3 regions of the Arthrobacter sp. Soil_N43 genome follow, and region 3 is predicted to be linked to each of the others. Evidence: predicted binding sites of a transcription regulator. Region 3 holds the regulator's gene; each other region holds the start of a gene.
The links. The regulator HspR, encoded in region 3, represses chaperone genes until heat shock. The targets are predictions, from matches to a motif close to AAGTTGAGTCNNNNNGACTCAACTT.
Positions count from the first base shown of each region.

Region 1: the regulator HspR is predicted to act here: its motif matches at 977-1,001, upstream of clpB (ATP-dependent chaperone ClpB).
Region 2: the regulator HspR is predicted to act here: its motif matches at 4,517-4,541, upstream of dnaK (molecular chaperone DnaK).

Region 1 is NZ_JBDGML010000129.1:29,488-35,264, forward strand. It holds gene clpB (ATP-dependent chaperone ClpB) at 1-948, opposite strand, end outside; gene AC3A3W_RS21130 (YciI family protein) at 1,174-1,509, shown strand; gene AC3A3W_RS21135 (S1 family peptidase) at 1,560-2,345, opposite strand; gene AC3A3W_RS21140 (sulfate/molybdate ABC transporter ATP-binding protein) at 2,408-3,523, opposite strand; gene AC3A3W_RS21145 (ABC transporter permease) at 3,520-4,392, opposite strand; gene modA (molybdate ABC transporter substrate-binding protein) at 4,389-5,225, opposite strand; gene AC3A3W_RS21155 (TOBE domain-containing protein) at 5,225-5,632, opposite strand.
Region 2 is NZ_JBDGML010000091.1:72,301-78,077, forward strand. It holds gene AC3A3W_RS10930 (MMPL family transporter) at 1-2,023, shown strand, start outside; gene AC3A3W_RS10935 (NAD-dependent epimerase/dehydratase family protein) at 2,016-3,014, opposite strand; gene AC3A3W_RS10940 (TetR/AcrR family transcriptional regulator) at 3,145-3,864, shown strand; gene AC3A3W_RS10945 (hypothetical protein) at 3,957-4,379, shown strand; gene dnaK (molecular chaperone DnaK) at 4,715-5,777, shown strand, end outside.
Region 3 is NZ_JBDGML010000086.1:7,424-13,200, forward strand. It holds gene AC3A3W_RS10090 (D-2-hydroxyacid dehydrogenase family protein) at 1-826, shown strand, start outside; gene AC3A3W_RS10095 (VOC family protein) at 868-1,605, shown strand; gene AC3A3W_RS10100 (PEP/pyruvate-binding domain-containing protein) at 1,640-4,312, opposite strand; gene AC3A3W_RS10105 (heat shock protein transcriptional repressor HspR) at 4,412-4,834, opposite strand; gene AC3A3W_RS10110 (DnaJ C-terminal domain-containing protein) at 4,850-5,777, opposite strand, start outside.

The sequences.
Region 1 (5,777 bases), on a different contig from region 3:
TGTGGTGGCACCGATCAGGCGCAGCTCGCCGCGGGCCAGCATGGGCTTGAGCATGTTGCCGGCATCCATGGAGCTATCCCCCGTGGCGCCGGCACCCACCACCGTGTGGAGCTCGTCGATGAAGGTGACGATTTGCCCGTCCGAGTTCTTGATTTCTTCCAGGACAGCCTTGAGTCGCTCTTCAAATTCGCCGCGGTACTTGGCGCCCGCCACCATGGAGGCGAGGTCCAGGGCAACCAGGGTCTTGCCGCGCAGGCTCTCCGGGACGTCGCCGGCCACGATCCGCTGCGCCAGCCCCTCGACGACGGCGGTCTTACCGACGCCCGGCTCGCCGATGATCACCGGGTTGTTCTTGGTCCGGCGGCTCAGCACCTGGATGATGCGACGGATCTCGGCATCCCGTCCGATCACGGGGTCCAGCTTGCCGGAGCGGGCCGTCGCCGTCAGGTCTGTGCCGAACTTCTCCAGCGCCTGGAAGGTGTTTTCCGGATCCGCGGTGTTGACCTTGCGGTCTCCACGCACCCCGGGCAGGGCGGCGAGCAGCGCCTCATGGGAGGCTCCAGCGTTGCGCAGGAGCTTCCCGACGCCGTCGCTTCCCGCTGAGAGTCCGAGCAGCAGGTGCTCGGTGGAGACGAACGAATCCCCCAGCCGGTCGGCCTCGTTCTGCGCCGTCTGGATGGCCTGCAGGGCGGTGCGCGACAGCTGCGCCTGCTGGACCGAACTGCCTGATGTGGCCGGCAGGTTCTTGATGGCGCTGCTTGCCTGCACGCTGACGGCGTCGGGATCCGTGCCGGTGGCACGGAGCAGGGCGACGGCGACGCCCTCGCGCTGATCCATCAGCGCCTTCAGCAGGTGCGCCGGCTCAACCTGGGGGTTTCCCGCCGTCGACGCATTCATTGCGGCCGCCGAAAGAGCCTCCTGGCTCTTGGTGGTGAATTTGACGTCCAAAGAGAGCTCCTTTCGGGATGGGATTACTAAGTTGAGTCTACTACGCTCAACTTTGCAGCAGGCGTGTCTGGACCCAGGTTTGCCCACAGCGAAACGGCCCCGCAGGGCAGATGAACTTCGGGAAAACCATCGCTCTTGAACTGTATCCCTGCCGCCCGGATCCCCCTAGGATCGACCTGTGACCAGCGACGACAGTTAATCGCATACTCGAACCGAGGAGCCGCAATGAAGAAGTTCGTTGTTCTTTACACCGCCCCGCAGTCGGCGCAAGCGCAAATGGCAGAAAGCAGCCCTGAAGCCGCCCAGGAAGGCATGAAGGCGTGGATGGAATGGGCTCAGCGCGCAGGCGACGGGATCGTCGACATGGGCAATCCGCTGGGGACGGGCAAGGAGATCAGCGCCACCGGCACCTCCGACACCAGCACGCACGTTGGCGGTTACGGCATTCTCCAGGCCGAGGATGAGGACGGCGCCCTCGCGCTGCTGGAGGGGCACCCGCACCTCATGATGCCCGGCGCCACCATCCAGGTCTACGAAGCCCTGGACCTGCCGGGGATGTAGCCCTCGGACCGGCTCCTGAGCCAGGGTCAGGAGCCGGAGTCAGGGTGGAGTCAGGAGCCGATGACGCCACTGATGCGGGTGATCCAGTCGAGGTTCCGGGCTATGGACGCATGGTCGCTGTAGTACTGGGAATAGTCAGAGGTGTTCCCTGCAGGCAGGACGCTGGATTCGGAAAGAACACCTGCCAGCTTGCCGTCGACCATCAGCGGACCGCCGGAGTCGCCGCCGACGGGGTGCCCCGACTGCGACCGGGTGCTGACCGACGCACCGCCGTAGCTGTCTGATCCCGGGCCGGTGACAGTGACATCGGCCGTCTTCAGGAAATAGGACATGGAGCCGGATCCCTCAGCCTGGTAGCCCCAGCCGTAGACCTTGGCCGCCGTGCCGGAGGCCGGCAGGGAAGCGGAAAGACTCACAGTGGCGCCGGAGTATGGCGTGGACAGCCTAAGGAGCAAAAGGTCACCCATGGGTGACGCGTAGCGGGCAGCGACAGTCCGGACAGCCCCGTACGCCTCCAGGTACGTGCTGCCGAGGCGGACCGACCTGAGGCTCTGTGAGTTGCAGTGCTTGGCCGTGATGACCCAATTGGCCGAGATCTGGCTCCCGGCGCAGCGCACGTCGGTGCCCGCTGCATCGAACGAGATCTGGGCCGCCGCGGGAGCCGCAAAAATGGAGGTCGGGCTGCCGCCGGCCACCTTCCGGTTCATGGTCCTGTCTCCGCTCCCCTCTCCCGTAGCGTCGGGATATCCCTCCCCTATGGGGGCTGCGGCGGCGGGCAGGGGTGCCAGCAGTGCGGCGGCAACGGCAATAGCGGCCAGGGCATTGGCGGTCTTCAAGAACTCTCTCCTTCGCAAGGGGCCGGACGGTCGGCAGTGGTCATTCTGTGGGCATGCCCGCCTCATGCCGGGTAGACGGACACGGCTCCGGCCTTGATCACAAAGAACACGGCCATTCCGGGCGCGAGTCCCAGGTCTGCTGACGCAGCGGGCGTGACGTCCGCGAAGAGTTCCCCCGCCCGGACGCGGATCTGGTCGCCGTGCGGCTCCAGGTCCGTGATCGTGACCGGAAAGGAATTCCGGGGGCTGCCGTGCGCTTCGGTCAGGAAGACCGAAACAGCCGACGGCGGGAACACTGCCACACCTGCCTGGCCGGGAGCGGCGGCCCCCGCGTCCAAACCAGACCATTCTTCCACGCCGGGCCCCGCGGCAGCCGCTTCCGCGTCCAGGAGGGAGTCGTGCTGTCCGGCAATGTGCTGGCCGGCGGCGGTCCTGAGGCCATGTTCCGTCAGGGTGCCGGGTATCAGGTTGAGCCCGGCCATACCGGCCACGAACCTGCTCCGCGGCCGCTGCAGAATGTCGCGTGTGGGACCGGACTCGATGATCCTGCCGTCCTCGAGGACGATCACGCGGTCTGCCAGCATCAGCGCGTCCAGGACGTCGTGCGTGACGATGATGGCCCGTCTCCCGGCGAGTACACGCTTCAAAAGCCTGCGCAGCAGCGGGGCGGCATGGATGTCCAGGGCGGCCATGGGTTCATCGAGCAGCAGCAGCCCGGGATCCGCCGCCAGAGCCCGGGCTACGGCCACCCGCTGGGCCTGCCCGCCGGAGAGCTCGGCAGGCCGCCGGCCGGCCAGGCCTCCGGCGTCCACGGCGCCGAGCCAGTGAAGCGCCGTTTTCCGCGAGGTACGCCGGGATTCACCCCGACTTCGGGGGCCGAACGCCACATTCTCCAGGGCGCTCAGGTGCGGGAAAAGGAGTGGCTCCTGGGCCAGCAGGGCGGTGCCGCGGTGATGCGGCGCCGTCCACGTGGACCGGCCGGAGCCAAGGTCGAACAGGACCCTGCCCCCCATGTCAGCCCTGCCCGAGTCCGGGTGCAGCAGCCCGGCGATGACGGCCAGCAGGGTGGACTTTCCTGCACCGTTGGGACCCATGATCGCCACGGTCTCCGCAGGGCCCACGGTGAGGGACACATCAAAGCCGCGCGCCGCCACCGCGGCCTCCAGCCGGAAGCTCACTGCACGCCGCCGTCCCGGGCGGGCACCGACGTCGTACGCCTTTCCGAACCGGATGGTCCGGCCGGCAGCCGCCGCGGGCCGCGGTAGGACACCGCGACCACGGTGACGGCGACCGCCACCAAAACAAGGGAAAGCGCGACGGCGGCGTCGGCGTCGGTTTCGCGCTGGAGGTAAATCTCCAGCGGCAGCGTGCGGGTGACACCCTGCAGGCTGCCCGCAAACGTCAGGGTGGCACCGAATTCACCGAGGCTCCGCGCGAACGACAGCACGGCTCCGGAGGCCAGGCCGGGCAGGACCAGGGGCAGCGTTACCCGGCGGAGGACCGTGCCGGGACGTGCGCCGAGTGTTGCCGCCACGGCCTCGTAACGCCCGCCGGCGGTCCGCAGCGTGCCCTCCAGGCTCACCACGAGGAACGGCAGCGCCACGAACGTCTGGGCGAGGACCACGGCGGCAGTGGAGAAGGCGATCTGGATCCCCAGCACCTCCAGGCTCCGGCCCAGGAGGCCCTGCCTGCCGAACGTGTAAAGGAGCGCAATACCACCCACCACAGGCGGGAGCACCAGCGGCAGCAGCACGAAGGAACGGAGCAGCCGCTGCCCGGCAAAGCTGCCCCGGGCCAGCACCAACGCCAGCGGAACGCCGAGCACGATGCACAGCAGTGTGCTCGCCGCGGACGTGCGCAGGCTGAGGCCCAGGGCGGTGAGCGACGACTCGGACGTCACCAGCGGAATGAACTGTGCCCAGTTGACCTTGGCCACCATGGCCGCGAGCGGGAGCACAACGAGCAGTCCGCCCGCCGCCGCCACGCCGTAGATCCAGGACGGAATGCCGGTGTAGGCGCCGGGGCTCCGCCGCTGACCGGCCTTCATTGGCTCGGGCGGCCTTCCGCCGGCGGGGCGCCGAAACCGGCGTCCGACAGGGTCTTCTGCCCGTCACTGCCGGTAACCAGGGCGATGAACGCCGCCGCCAACTCCTTGTTCCGGCTGCCTTCGACCGCCGCGATCGGATAAGTGGTCACGGCCTTGCCGGCCTCGGGGAACGGTATGCCTTCGACCTTGCCGCGGGCCCCCTTCACGTCAGTGGCGTAAACCAGGCCTGCGTCAGCCTCACCCGAGACGACCTTGCCCAGGACGTCGGCGACGGATGATTCCTCACTCACGGGCTCGAGCACCGTCCCGGCTTCCCGTTCGGCGTTTTCCGCGGCCGCGCCGCACGGCACCTGGCCGGCACAGACGACGACCTTCACGCCCGGCCTGGCGAGATCGGCGAAAGACGAGATCGACGCCGGGTTGCCTGCCGGGACAGCGATTTCCAGGATGTTGGTGGCGAAGTTAGCAGCCTGACCGTGAATGAGCGCGGCGTCCGAAAGGCGGGCCATGTTCCGTGTGTCAGCCGAGGCGAACACGTCAGCGGGGGCACCCTGGGAGATCTGTGTGGCCAGGTCCGACGACCCGGCAAAGCTCAGCGTGACCGTAATGCCGGGATTGCGGCTTTCAAATTCAGCGGCGAGCCGGGTGAAGGTTGCCTTGAGGGAAGCCGCCGCGAATACGGTGAGGGTACCGGAACGCTGAGGGGTGCCACTGGCCGCCGGGTTTCCGGGCGAGTCCGGGGCGCAGCCCGACGCCCCGGCGGCCAGCAGTATGGAAACGGCCAGCAGTGTGGAAGCAGCCCGCAGGACGGCGCGGATGCGGCGGAACTTCATCAGGCGCTCCTCCCCCGAGGCGTTTCCACAATGACGGTGGTGGCTTTGACGACGGCGGTGGCTACTGATCCCAGTTCGAGCCCAAGTTCACGGACGGCTTCGCTGCTCATCAGGGACACCACCCGAAAGGGCCCGCACTGCAGTTCCACCTGTGCCATGACCTTGTCGGCAGTGATGCCGGTGACCAGTCCCACGAAGCGGTTGCGTGCCGAACTGCCCGCCCTGGACGGGTCGTCCGGAAGGTGGGCCTGCTTGCCGGCAAGCCGGGCCAGTTCCAGGCCGTCCACGGCCAGCCGCCCGGACGCGTCCCTGTGCGGCGTCAGGCTGCCGGACTCAGTCCAGCGGCGGATGGTGTCGTCACTCACGCCCAGGAAGCGGGCGGCCTCGGAAACGCGGATCATGGCCATTTCCCAAGGATAGTCCGATTTTGCGGACTTTACTCCAACATTACTCCGCAGTTGCGCCACAAGCCTTTGGTCGGACTGCCGGCGTGCGCTCTCCCCCTACTCACGGGTGCGGGCGGCCCTGATCTCTGGTTTGGGCCGGGCCTGC
Region 2 (5,777 bases), on a different contig from region 3:
CTGGCAGGAAAAGTTCAGGGACCCGGGCGAGGTTCCCGCCGTCGTCGTGATTGAAAGCGAGGCCGCCTTCACGCCGTCCCAACTGGGCGAGGCGGCGGCCCTCAAGGGCGAGCTGGACGCGCTGCCGGCGGCCAGTACGGTCATCGGCCCCATCCCCGCCGAGGACCGACGGGCCGTGCAGTTCATCGTGCCCATTTCCTCGTCGGGCGAGGTCAAGGACGCCGTGCAGGAGCTGCGGGACGCGGTCCGGGCCGCAGCGCCCGAAGGCACGCAGACTTTCGTCACGGGCCCGGCCGGGCTGGCGGCCGACCTCGCGGGCGCCTTCGCCGGCATCGACGGCATCCTGCTGCTCGTGGCGCTGGGGGCGGTGCTGGTCATCCTCCTGGTGGTCTACCGTTCCCTTCTCCTGCCCGTGGTTGTGCTGCTGACCTCGGTGTTCGCCCTGTGCGCGGCCATCCTGCTGGTGTTCGGCATGGCGAAGCTCGGCTGGATCCAGCTCAACGGCCAGAGCCAGGGCATTCTGTCGATCCTGGTGATCGGCGCCGCCACCGACTATGCCCTGCTGTATGTGGCACGGTTCCGCGAGGCGCTGACGCATACCGCGGACCGGACCGCCGCCGTCGTCACCGCGTGGAAGGCGTCCTTCGAGCCGATCCTGGCGTCCGGCGCCACGGTGATCATCGCCCTGCTGTGCCTGCTGTTCTCCGACCTCAATTCCAACAAGGCCCTTGGTCCGGTTGCTGCCGCCGGCATCCTGTGTGCGCTGTTCGCGGCGCTGACCCTGCTGCCCGCGCTGCTGGCCCTCCTCGGCCGCGCCGCGTTCTGGCCGTTCTTGCCCAGGCTGGTGCCCGAAGGGGAGCGGGAACCGCGGCTGGCCACCGGCCTGGAGGGCCAGAAAGGGCTGTGGCGCGCCACCGGTTCCCTGGTGTCCCGGCGTCCACGCACAGTGTGGGTGGCGTCTGTCCTCCTGCTGCTCGCGGCGTCGGCGGGCGTCCTGCAGCTCAAGGCCAACGGCGTTCCCCAGACGGACGTCATCCTCAGCGCCTCCAATGCCGTCGACGGCCAGGACGCGCTGGCCCGCCATTTCGACGCCGGAAGCGGCAGCCCCGCGGTGATCGTGGCCACCGAAGCCAAGGCCAAGGAGGTGCTGGCGGAGGTCACGGTGTCCGACGGCGTGGGGAGTGCCTACCTGCTTGCCGACGGCGGCGTGCCGGTCGTTTCCAGCGAACCGGCGGCACCCGGTGCCCCCACCGCCCCGGCCGTCCGCGACGGGCGGGTGCTGATCAACGCCACCCTCGACTCCGCGGCGGATTCAAGCGACGCCGAGCATGCGGTGCTGGGGCTGCGGGAGGGCGTCAAGGGCGTGGACCAGGCAGCGCTGGTCGGCGGCGTGACCGCCACAGCGCTCGACACGAACACCACGGCCCAGCGGGACCTAATGACCATCATCCCCGTGGTGCTTGCGGTCATCCTGGCCATCCTGATGCTGCTGCTGCGGTCCGTGCTGGCACCCGTTCTGCTGGTGGCGTCCGTGGTGCTTTCCTACGCGGCGGCCATGGGCGTCTCCGCCTTCGTGTTCAACACCGTCCTGGGCTTCCCGGGAGCCGATGCCACAGTGCCGCTGTTCGGCTTCGTGTTCCTGGTGGCACTGGGTGTGGACTACAACATCTTCCTCATGAGCCGGGTCCGCGAGGAGTCACTCAAGCACGGCACCCGGCCCGGCATCCTGCGGGGGCTGGGCGTGACCGGCGGGGTGATCACCTCCGCCGGGGTAGTCCTTGCCGCCACGTTTGCCGCCCTCGGCGTCATCCCCATCATGTTCCTGGTGCAGCTCGCCTTCATCGTGGCATTCGGAGTGCTGCTGGACACGGTGCTGGTGCGCTCGCTGCTGGTCCCGGCGCTGGCCTACGACCTGGGCCGGCGCATCTGGTGGCCAAGCAGGCTGGGACGCGCGGAGCAGCACCCCCTCCCATCGGCGGAGGGGGCCGCGAGAGCCGATGTCCAGGGAGCCCGCGTCAGCTAGCGCGGGCGGTGCACGGCGCGCCGGATCCTGAAGCCGTGCCGGATCCTGAAGCGGGGCTGGAGGCCTCCGACTTCCACCATTCCACCGTCAGCCGGGCAGCGTCCGGCAGCGGCGTCGGGCCCAGGCCCAGCGCCGCCTCGCTGGCTGCCGAGCTCATCACGAACGGCCGCTGGAACTGATAGAGCATCTCGGCGAGCTCGCGGACGTCGGCCGAGAACACCCCGACGGCGCGCAGCAGCCAGCCCGGCAGGACACCCACCTTCGGCGACGGCAAGCCCGCGGCATCAGCGAACGCGACGGCAAGTTGCCGCTGCGTGGGGGCCGGACTGGTGGGAGCGTGCAGTACGCGGTTCCACAGCGAAGGGGTCTGTGCGGCCTTGATCATCGCCGCAGCCAGGTCCGGCACGAACGTGAATGAATGCGGCCGGTCCGCGCCGCCCACCACCTGCAGCCGCCGCCGCGCCAGGATCGCCGGCACCATGCGCTCCCCCGCGTGCGACATCCGGACCCGGGGGCCGAAAAAGTCGCCCGCAACCACGCTCACTGTGTCTGTGGCGCTCGCTTCCCGCGCTGCCAGGAGCGCCGTCCGCACGCCGCGCTTGCCGCCCCGGGCCGAGCGCGGGCTCTCCTCTGTCATCACCTGGTCCGGCTCGCTGTACGAGTAGAGACTTTCGGGAAAGACGACGACGGCGCCCGCCTCGCCGGCCGCCGCCAGCACGGCCTGTTCCGCCCGCGGAAGTTCCCGCTCCCATGCCTTGGCGCTGTAGGCCGAGCCGTGGATGCAATGGAAGACAGCGGAGGTGCCGCGGAACGACTCCGCCAGCAGCGCAGGGTCTGAAACGTCCACGGAGCGCCGTTCAACCAGGGGGTGCTCCGGGCCGCTGCCGGACCGCGTCAGGACGCGGACGCGGTGGCCCAGCCCGGCGAGCTGTCCGGCGACCGTCCACCCCACCGGCCCCGCTCCCGTGACGACGAATAGCTTTTCTGGCATGGTCTCCCCGCTTTCGTAAAGGTTATGAGAGCACTGCTCTCTAAGACAAGAATGACGGGTCCGGTTTCGCAGCGTCAAGAGCAGTGCTCACAATTGAGTTCGCTGCTCTGCCTTGTGCCATCCTTGGAGGATGGCTGACGCCCAGGATCCCCAGAAGCCCCAGACGCCACGTGAGCTGGCCCGCGCGCGCACCATCGCGCAGATTGTCCAGCTGGGACGGGAGCATCTCGCGCTCCATGGGGCGGCGGCGCTCTCGCTCCGCGCCGTTGCCCGCGACCTGGGCGTGGTGTCCTCCGCCGTGTACCGCTACGTGGAGAGCCGCGACGAGCTCCTGACGCTCCTGCTCATAGACGCCTACGGTGAGCTGGGAGATGCGGTGGATGCCGCCGTCGAGCCGTTCCCCGCGGACGACTTCCGGGGCCGCTTTGCCGCACTGGCGCACGCCGTCAGGGAGTGGGCGCTCAGGGAGCCGTCCAGATACTCTCTCCTGTTCGGGAGTCCGGTGCCCGGATATCAGGCGCCGGCGGAGCGGACCACCGGCCCCGGCACGCGGGTGGTCACCTGCCTGATGGGGATCCTGGACTCCGCCTACCGGGCAGGCAGGCTCGCTGCGCCGCATGGAACCGTCGTGGTACCTGCCCTGGCTGCCGACTTTGAAGCCATTCGCGGTGGACTGGACCTGGCGGTCCCGGACGCCCTGCTGGCCCGCGGCGCGCTGGTGTGGACGTCGATCTTTGGGGCTGTCAGTTTCGAAGTCTTCGGGCAGTACGGAGCCGACACGTTTTCCGCCCCGGATGAACTGTTTCAGCACCACGTGGACATGCTGGCCCGCGTGGCCGGATTCGAGTGACCGCGGCACCCTGTTGCCGCCTGCCCCGGCTGAGTAGACTGCCAGTGCGTCCGGCCGGGCGCGGCCCAATCCTCCGAAGGGGTGATCAAGCGATGACCGAAAACAGCGAGCCGAACAGCGCAGGAAAGACCCACGCCAGCTCCAGGAACCCGGCCCTCGAAGGTGATAGCGGACAGTACGTTGAAGGCGACTATGGCGATGCCGGCGTGGTGGGTGACGATGCCAGCGCCGATACGAAAGGCCAATACTCTGCCGGCGATCATGGCGACGCCGGATCGGCCGAAGGCCCCGCCGACGCCGAGGCAGGCGCCTATGCGACAGGCGACTACGGCGGGGCCGGCGCGGTGGGGCAGGAGCTGCCCGCCGGCCAGGCAGGGGGCTATGCGGGAGGCGACTACGGTACCGAATCCGCTCCGGAGCAGGGCGAGGCTGACGAGTTGAAGGACGAACTCATCGACGGCCAGGTCAACTCTCCCAAGAACAACGACGACGGCAGTTCCTCCACCGGAGGGTAAGGGTTGCGCGGGGGCGGTGCCCGGCGCACGTTCACGCAGGGCGAAACCGGATCCGTCCGCTCCATGGCCCCCGGCTTTCCGCCAGCTTCCGCGGATTTCCGGGGGCTATTCCGCTGTGCGGGTCCTGCGGAGATCCCAAGTTGAGCGTACTCGACTCAACTTTGGATTGACTTAAAAGCCGGGCTGAGTAAAGTTGAGTGCAGATCGCTCAAGGAGTGGGCGAGCCTCGATCTCGACAAGCCCGATCAGCGGCTGCAAGCCCGATCGGCAGCCTGATGCAGGGCGACGTCGGAGGCCGGGGCCACACAGTTTCCAAGGAAAGAAGGAAGCAACACATGTCACGTGCAGTAGGTATTGACCTCGGAACCACCAACTCCGTCGTCTCCGTTCTCGAAGGTGGCGAGCCCACCGTTATTGCCAACGCCGAGGGCGGCCGCACCACGCCGTCCGTCGTTGCGTTCTCCAAGTCCGGCGAGGTCCTGGTCGGCGAGATCGCCAAGCGCCAGGCCGTCAACAACATCGAGCGCACCATCGCCTCCGTCAAGCGCCACATGGGCACCGACTGGAGCGTCGCGATCGACGACAAGAAGTACACGGCGCAGGAAATCTCCGCACGCGTGCTGATGAAGCTGAAGAACGACGCCGAGTCCTACCTCGGCGAAAAGGTCACCGACGCCGTGATCACCGTTCCGGCCTACTTCAACGACGCCGAGCGCCAGGCCACCAAGGAAGCCGGCGAAATCGCAGGCCTGAACGTCCTGCGCATCGTCAACGAGCCCACCGCGGCCGCCCTGGCGTACGGCCTGGACAAGGGCAAGGAAGACGAACTCATCCTGGTCTTCGACCTCGGCGGCGGCACGTTCGACGTCTCCCTGCTGGAAGTCGGCAAGGACGAAGACGACTTCTCCACCATCCAGGTGCGCGCCACCGCCGGTGACAACCGCCTCGGCGGCGACGACTGGGACAACCGCGTCGTTGAGTACCTGCTGAACCAGCTCAAGGTCAAGGGCATCGATCTCTCCAAGGACAAGATCGCCCTGCAGCGCCTGCGTGAAGCGGCCGAGCAGGCCAAGAAGGAACTCTCCTCCTCCTCCAGCACCAACGTCTCCCTCCAGTACCTCTCCGTCACCCCCGACGGCCCGGTCCACCTGGACGAGCAGCTGACCCGCGCCAAGTTCCAGGACCTCACCAAGGACCTGCTGGACCGCACCAAGAAGCCTTTCCACGACGTCATCAAGGAAGCCGGCATCAAGCTTTCCGATATCGATCACATCGTGCTCGTGGGCGGTTCCACCCGTATGCCCGCTGTGTACGAACTGGTCAAGGAACTCGCCGGCGGCAAGGAGCCCAACAAGGGCGTCAACCCGGATGAGGTTGTGGCCGTTGGTGCAGCCCTGC
Region 3 (5,777 bases):
GGACTTTGACATCATCATCGCGATGCGGGAACGCACGCCCTTTCCCCGCACTGTCATCGAGCAACTGCCCCGGCTGAAACTGCTGGTGACCACGGGCGCAGCGAACGCCTCGATCGACCTGCAGGCGGCCACCGACCACGGCGTCACGGTGTGCGGAACCGGCGGCTCACCAACCGCAGCTCCCGAACTGACCTGGGCGCTGCTGCTGGCTTTCGCCCGGCACATCACCGCGGAGGAGAACACCCTGCGGGCAGGCGGCTGGCAGCGGACGGTCGGCTTCGAGCTGTCCGGCAAGACCCTCGGCATCGTTGGCCTTGGCAAGATCGGCCAGCGCATCGCCGCCTACGGCCGCGCCTTCGGGATGGACGTGCTTGCGTGGAGCCAGAACCTCACGGAAGAGGCAGCCGCCGCGGCCGGCGCGCGCAAAGTCACCAAGGATGAGCTCTTCCAGAAGTCCGACGTCGTGTCCCTGCATCTGCGCCTGTCGGCGCGTTCCGAGGGGACGGTCGGCGAACGGGAGTTGCGGCTCCTGGGCCCCGACGGCGTCCTGGTGAACACCGCCAGAGGGCCCCTCGTTGACCAGCAGGCACTTGTCACGTCGCTGCGGAAGGGCTGGATCCGCGGTGCCGCGCTGGATGTCTTCGACCAGGAGCCACTGCTGCCGGGCCACCCGCTCCTGGACACGCCGCGGACACTCCTGACGCCCCACCTTGGCTATGTCACGCGGGAAAGCTACCAGGCATTCTTCGGCGGCGCGTTCGAGGACGTGGCAGCCTGGCTGGACGGCACCCCCGTCCGGCCGCTAACGCCGGCCACCCTCCGTTAGGGAGTGCCTCCCCGACCGGGTATGCGCTAGGGTCGGGCGGTATGGCGCTGCGACTTGTTCAGGTGAATTTCAAAGCCCGGGATGACTCGGCCCTCGGCCGGTTTTGGGCGGAGGTGCTCGGTTGGGGTGTGTCCAGCGAGGGGCCCGGTGTGACCAATGTTGAGCCCGTGGGCTTCGCTTGGCCGGACCCCACCGCCGTCTGCGTCGACGTCGTCACCGTTCCGGACCCCGAGACAGTGAAGTACCGCGCGCACCTCGATCTAGCCACCACCTCTGCGGCCCATCAAGCGGAGCTGGTGGCGCGCCTGTTGGAGCTCGGTGCGATGCCAGCAGACGTGGGCCAGGGAGATGTGCCGTGGACGGTCCTGGCCGACCCGGAGGGCAATGTGTTCTGTGTGCTGGAGCCGCGACCCATCTACCGGGACACTGGTCCGATCGCCACGGTGGTGGTCAACTGCGCGGATCCGCGGGCCATGGCCCGGTTCTGGAGCGAGGCTACGGACTGGACGCTGCACGAGGTGACCGACGATCATGCGCGGCTGCGTTCGGCCAAGGGTGTCGGGCCGTATCTGGAACTCCTTCGTACGTCCGGCGAGGAGACCGTGTGGAACCGTATCCACCTCGACCTGAGGCCATATCCCGGTGACGATCAAGCGGCAGAGGTGGCCCGGCTGCGTGCTCTGGGCGCCACTGACGCCGACGTCGGCCAGGGCGATGTGCCATGGGTGTGCCTCGCCGACCCGGAGGGTAACGAGTTCTGCGTCCTTACTCCGGGCTGACACAGAGGGTGCATGCGCCTCCCCTCTGCCCGGATCACGCCTCGGCGCGCTCGACCGTGACGGTGCCTGCATCGCCGTCGACCCTCACCTGCTGGCCGCTCGCGAGACGCTGGGTGGCCACGCCGGTGCCGAGAACGGCGGGGATGCCGTATTCCCGGGCGACGATCGAGCTGTGGCTCAGCGGGCCGCCCACATCGGTGACCACGCCTGAGGCCATGGCGAACAGCGGCGTCCAGGCGGGCGTGGTCATGCGGGCAACCAGGACGTCGCCCGGCCGCATGCTGGCGAAGTCTTCGGGGCCGCCGAGGACGCGCGCCGGCGCGGTCACCTGCCCGGAACTGGCGCCGACTCCCGAGAAGGTGTCGCCGCGCTGGTCCTGGGAGCGGGCCGGCATCATGCTTCCGAACGCCCGTTCCATCCATCGGCTTTCGGGCAGGAGTTGCGGCGCGGCGGCCTTCCGCTGTCCGCGCCACACCATCTTGCGCTGCTCCACGGCGTCGGCCCGCACTGGCCGTTCGGCACCGGTGATGGCTGCACCCGGTGTGGCAAGGCCGAATTCGATGGCATTGCGCAGCTCGTCGAGCCGCAGCCAGAAGACATCGGCGGGGTCTGCGATGATGCCCGAGCCGACCAGCCGCCGCCCAAGCTCCAGCAGCATCCGCCGCATCAGCGGCCACGCCAGGCCGACGTCGGCCAGCGCATCCTCACGGACGGGCGCCGCCCGTTGCGCCCAGCGCAGCAGCCGGGTGAACGCCGCGCGGCGGGCGGGGTCAAGCCGTGCCCTGATCGCCCGGCTCTGGTCCTCCCGGCGGTCTGCCGAACGCTGCTGGCGCTCATGCGGGTCGTGGCCCTCGCCGCGCAGGAAGAACTTCAGGGTTTCCAGCAGGGCGGAAGGATCGTCGGCGGGCACCGGGTTGACGAAATCAAGGTTGTACACGGCGTGCCCGAACCGGTCCAGGTGCCGCTGGAAGCGCCTCTGCCACTGCTCCCACACCCCAGCGTCCACGCCCGCGGGCCTCTCCCCCGCCCGTATGGACGCCGCAATGGATCCGGCCGGTCCGGAAGTCAGGGCTGCGGCCAGCTCCGGATGTCCGCGCGCCCAGGCCGCCAGGTCGAACAGTGACTTCTCGGCACGGATGGGCTCGCTGTCGTACCCGAGCAGGAAGGTCTGTCCGGGCGGGTCCCCGGCACGGCGGACCAGCCGGTCGTAAAACGACCGGAACATGATCTCGCTGGTAGCCGCGATGGGGATGACGGACTGCACCGCCGTGTAATAGGCGGTTCCGGCGTCCAGCAGCTCGGAGATCCCGCCCAGCAACTCGGAGGAGGGAAGGTCCTCCAGCGGTTTGCCGGCCCAGCGCCGCACCAGCCCGCGGTACCGGGGATGGGAATGGTCCCGCCACCCCTTGATGCCCATGTGCGCCTGGCCGCGGGCAAGCGCACCCATCGCGGTCAGGGACTTGCCCATCACCCGCCACATTCCGCTGGAGCTGTAGTAGTAATAGGCGTAGCCGTTGATTGTGGGCAGCGAGACGTCGCCCTCCCGGACCACGTCTCCGCCCACGGCCTCGGCGAGCAGGGCCCTGATCGACCGCGTCACCGAGCCGTCGATGAGGTCGGCGAACAAGGGTGAGAGCGGGTCGGGCAACTGCTCCACAATGCTCGCCCGGAAGTACATGCCCTTCGGATAGGGCAGCGGCCATTCAGTCGGGGCCTCGGCCGAGGGATCGGGCAGCGCGGTGACCGGGCGGGACTGCACAATGAAGAACTCGCCGTCCGCACGCGCCCATTCGATGTCCTGCGGCGCGCCGAAATGCTCCGCGATGGCCACTCCCTGCCGTGCCAGCGCGGCCGCCGCCGAGTCATCCAGGACCGGCTGGCGGCGCTGCCGCTCAGGAACCGGCTGCTCCCTCGTGCCCTTTTCGGCGTAGGCGGTCATGACGTCCTTGTCCGCGGTCCGCCGCGACTCCACGCGGCCCGAGGCGGGGTCCAACACGACGTCGTCGGTGGTGACGGCACCGCTGACCACCGACTCGCCCAGGCCCCAGGCGGCGCTGATCACCACCTGGTCGCGGCGGCCGTTGGAGGGGTTGGCCGTGAACATGACGCCGGCGGCGTCCGACTCGACCATCCGCTGTACCACCACGGCGAGGCGGACCGTGGCGGGATCAAGCCCCTCACGGGAGCGGTAAGCCATGGCCCGCGCATTCCACAGCGACGCCCAGCAGTCAATGACCGCAGCCGCGACGTCATCAGCGCCCCGGACGTTCAGGTAGGTGTCCTGCTGCCCCGCGAAGCTCGCCGAGGCCAGGTCTTCGGCCGTGGCAGAGGACCTGACCGCCACCGGCACGTCCGCACCGCCGCCGTCGGGCGCTGCAGTCCCCCGGGCGAGCCCGCTGTACGCCTCGTGCAGCTCGCGGGCGACCTCCTCCGGCATCACGCCTCCGGCGAACAGCACCCGGATCCGCTGGGCGGCGTTATCGTAGTCGGTCCCGCGTGCTCCGGGAGGAAGCGTGGCGAGTTCGAGAATCCGCGGGGCGAGTCCGTTGGCCTCGATGAAGTCCGCATATGCTGCGGTGGTCAGCACGAAGCCGGGCGGCACGGGAAACCCTGCCCGGGCCAGCTCGCCAAGGTTGGCACCCTTGCCGCCGGCCAGCCCGACATCCCCGCGCCCGAGCTGCCCGAAGTCCCTGATATAGGCCACCACCGTGCATCCCTCCTGCCCGGGCCGAGGCGCTGCTCCGGGCCTGGCCCGTCCCCATTGTGGCACGCGGAATGACGGCCTCCTAGCCCCGTTCGGCGCCGCTCACTGGCCGCTGCGCGGGCGCCAAACCACCACTGCCTGGGAGCGCGGCCGGGGGCGCTGTCCACGGGCGAGGCTGACGACGTCACCGGCTGCTCCGGCGGCAAAGATCCTGGAGTCGAGCGAATCACGCCGCCGGCCCAGTTCCTCGGTCAGTTCGCCGACCCGGCGCTGCAGCGCCGCCACCTGGTTCTCCAGTTCGAGGATGCGCTTGATGCCCTCGAGCGAGACACCCTCATGGGACAGGCGCTGCACCTCGCGGAGCATGTTCACGTCCCGTTGGGAGTACCGGCGGGACTTACCCGGCGCACGGCTGGGCCTGACGATGCCCAGCCGGTCGTACTGCCGCAGCGTCTGCGGATGCATGTCTGCCAGCTCGGCCGCCACTGAAATGACGAAAATCGGCTGATCGAAGTTGATGTCCACGGCTGACGCCCGTTTCTACAGCCGTGCCTTGGCTGCCAGGCCTTCACGGACATCCGCGCCGGCGGTGGCGGCGGCAAACGCCTTCACCGCCTCCTCGGCATCCTTGCTCAGGTTCTTCGGAACGGCGACGTCGATCGTCACCAGCAGGTCGCCCTCGCCCTTGGACGTTTTGACGCCGCGGCCTTTGACGCGGAGCGTACGCCCTGACGGCGTCCCCGCGGGTACCCGGACCCTGACATGCTCGCCGTCGATGGTGGGGACCTCGATGTCGGCGCCCAAAGCGGCTTCCGGGAAGGTGACCGGCACGTGGATGCGGAGGTTGTCTCCGTCGCGCGTGTAGAAATTATGCGGCTTGACGTTGACCGTCACCAGGAGGTCGCCGTTGCCGGCCGGACCGTACTGGCCCTTGCCGCGGACACGGACCTTCTGGCCGTCCTTGATGCCGGCGGGCACGCGGACGTCGATGACTTCGCCGTCCGGCTCGCGCAGGCCGATGGTGGTGCCACGGATGGATCCGGCGAAGGAAATGCTGGTGGTCGCCGTGCGGTCCGCGCCCTTCTGCGGCGCACGCTGGTACCCGGCAGGACCGCCGGCCCCGCCGAAGCCGCCGCCGAACAGGTCGGCAAATTCGGGTGGGATGCCACCGGCCGTGCTGAAGCCACCGGAATGGCGTCCTCCGCCGCCGGTGAACAGCCCGCCGAAGAGGTCCTCGAACCCGCCGTTCGCCGTGCTCCCGGCAGTGTGCGGGGCGAAGCGCGCTCCGCCGCCCATGGCCCGGATGGCGTCATACTGCTGGCGCTCATCAGGGTCCGACAGCACGGAGTAGGCCTCGGAGATGTCCTTGAACTTCTTCTCCGAGGCAGCGTCGCCCGAATTCGTGTCCGGGTGGTGCTGCCGGGCGAGCTTCCGGTAGGCCTTCTTGATATCAGCGTCGGAAGCGTCC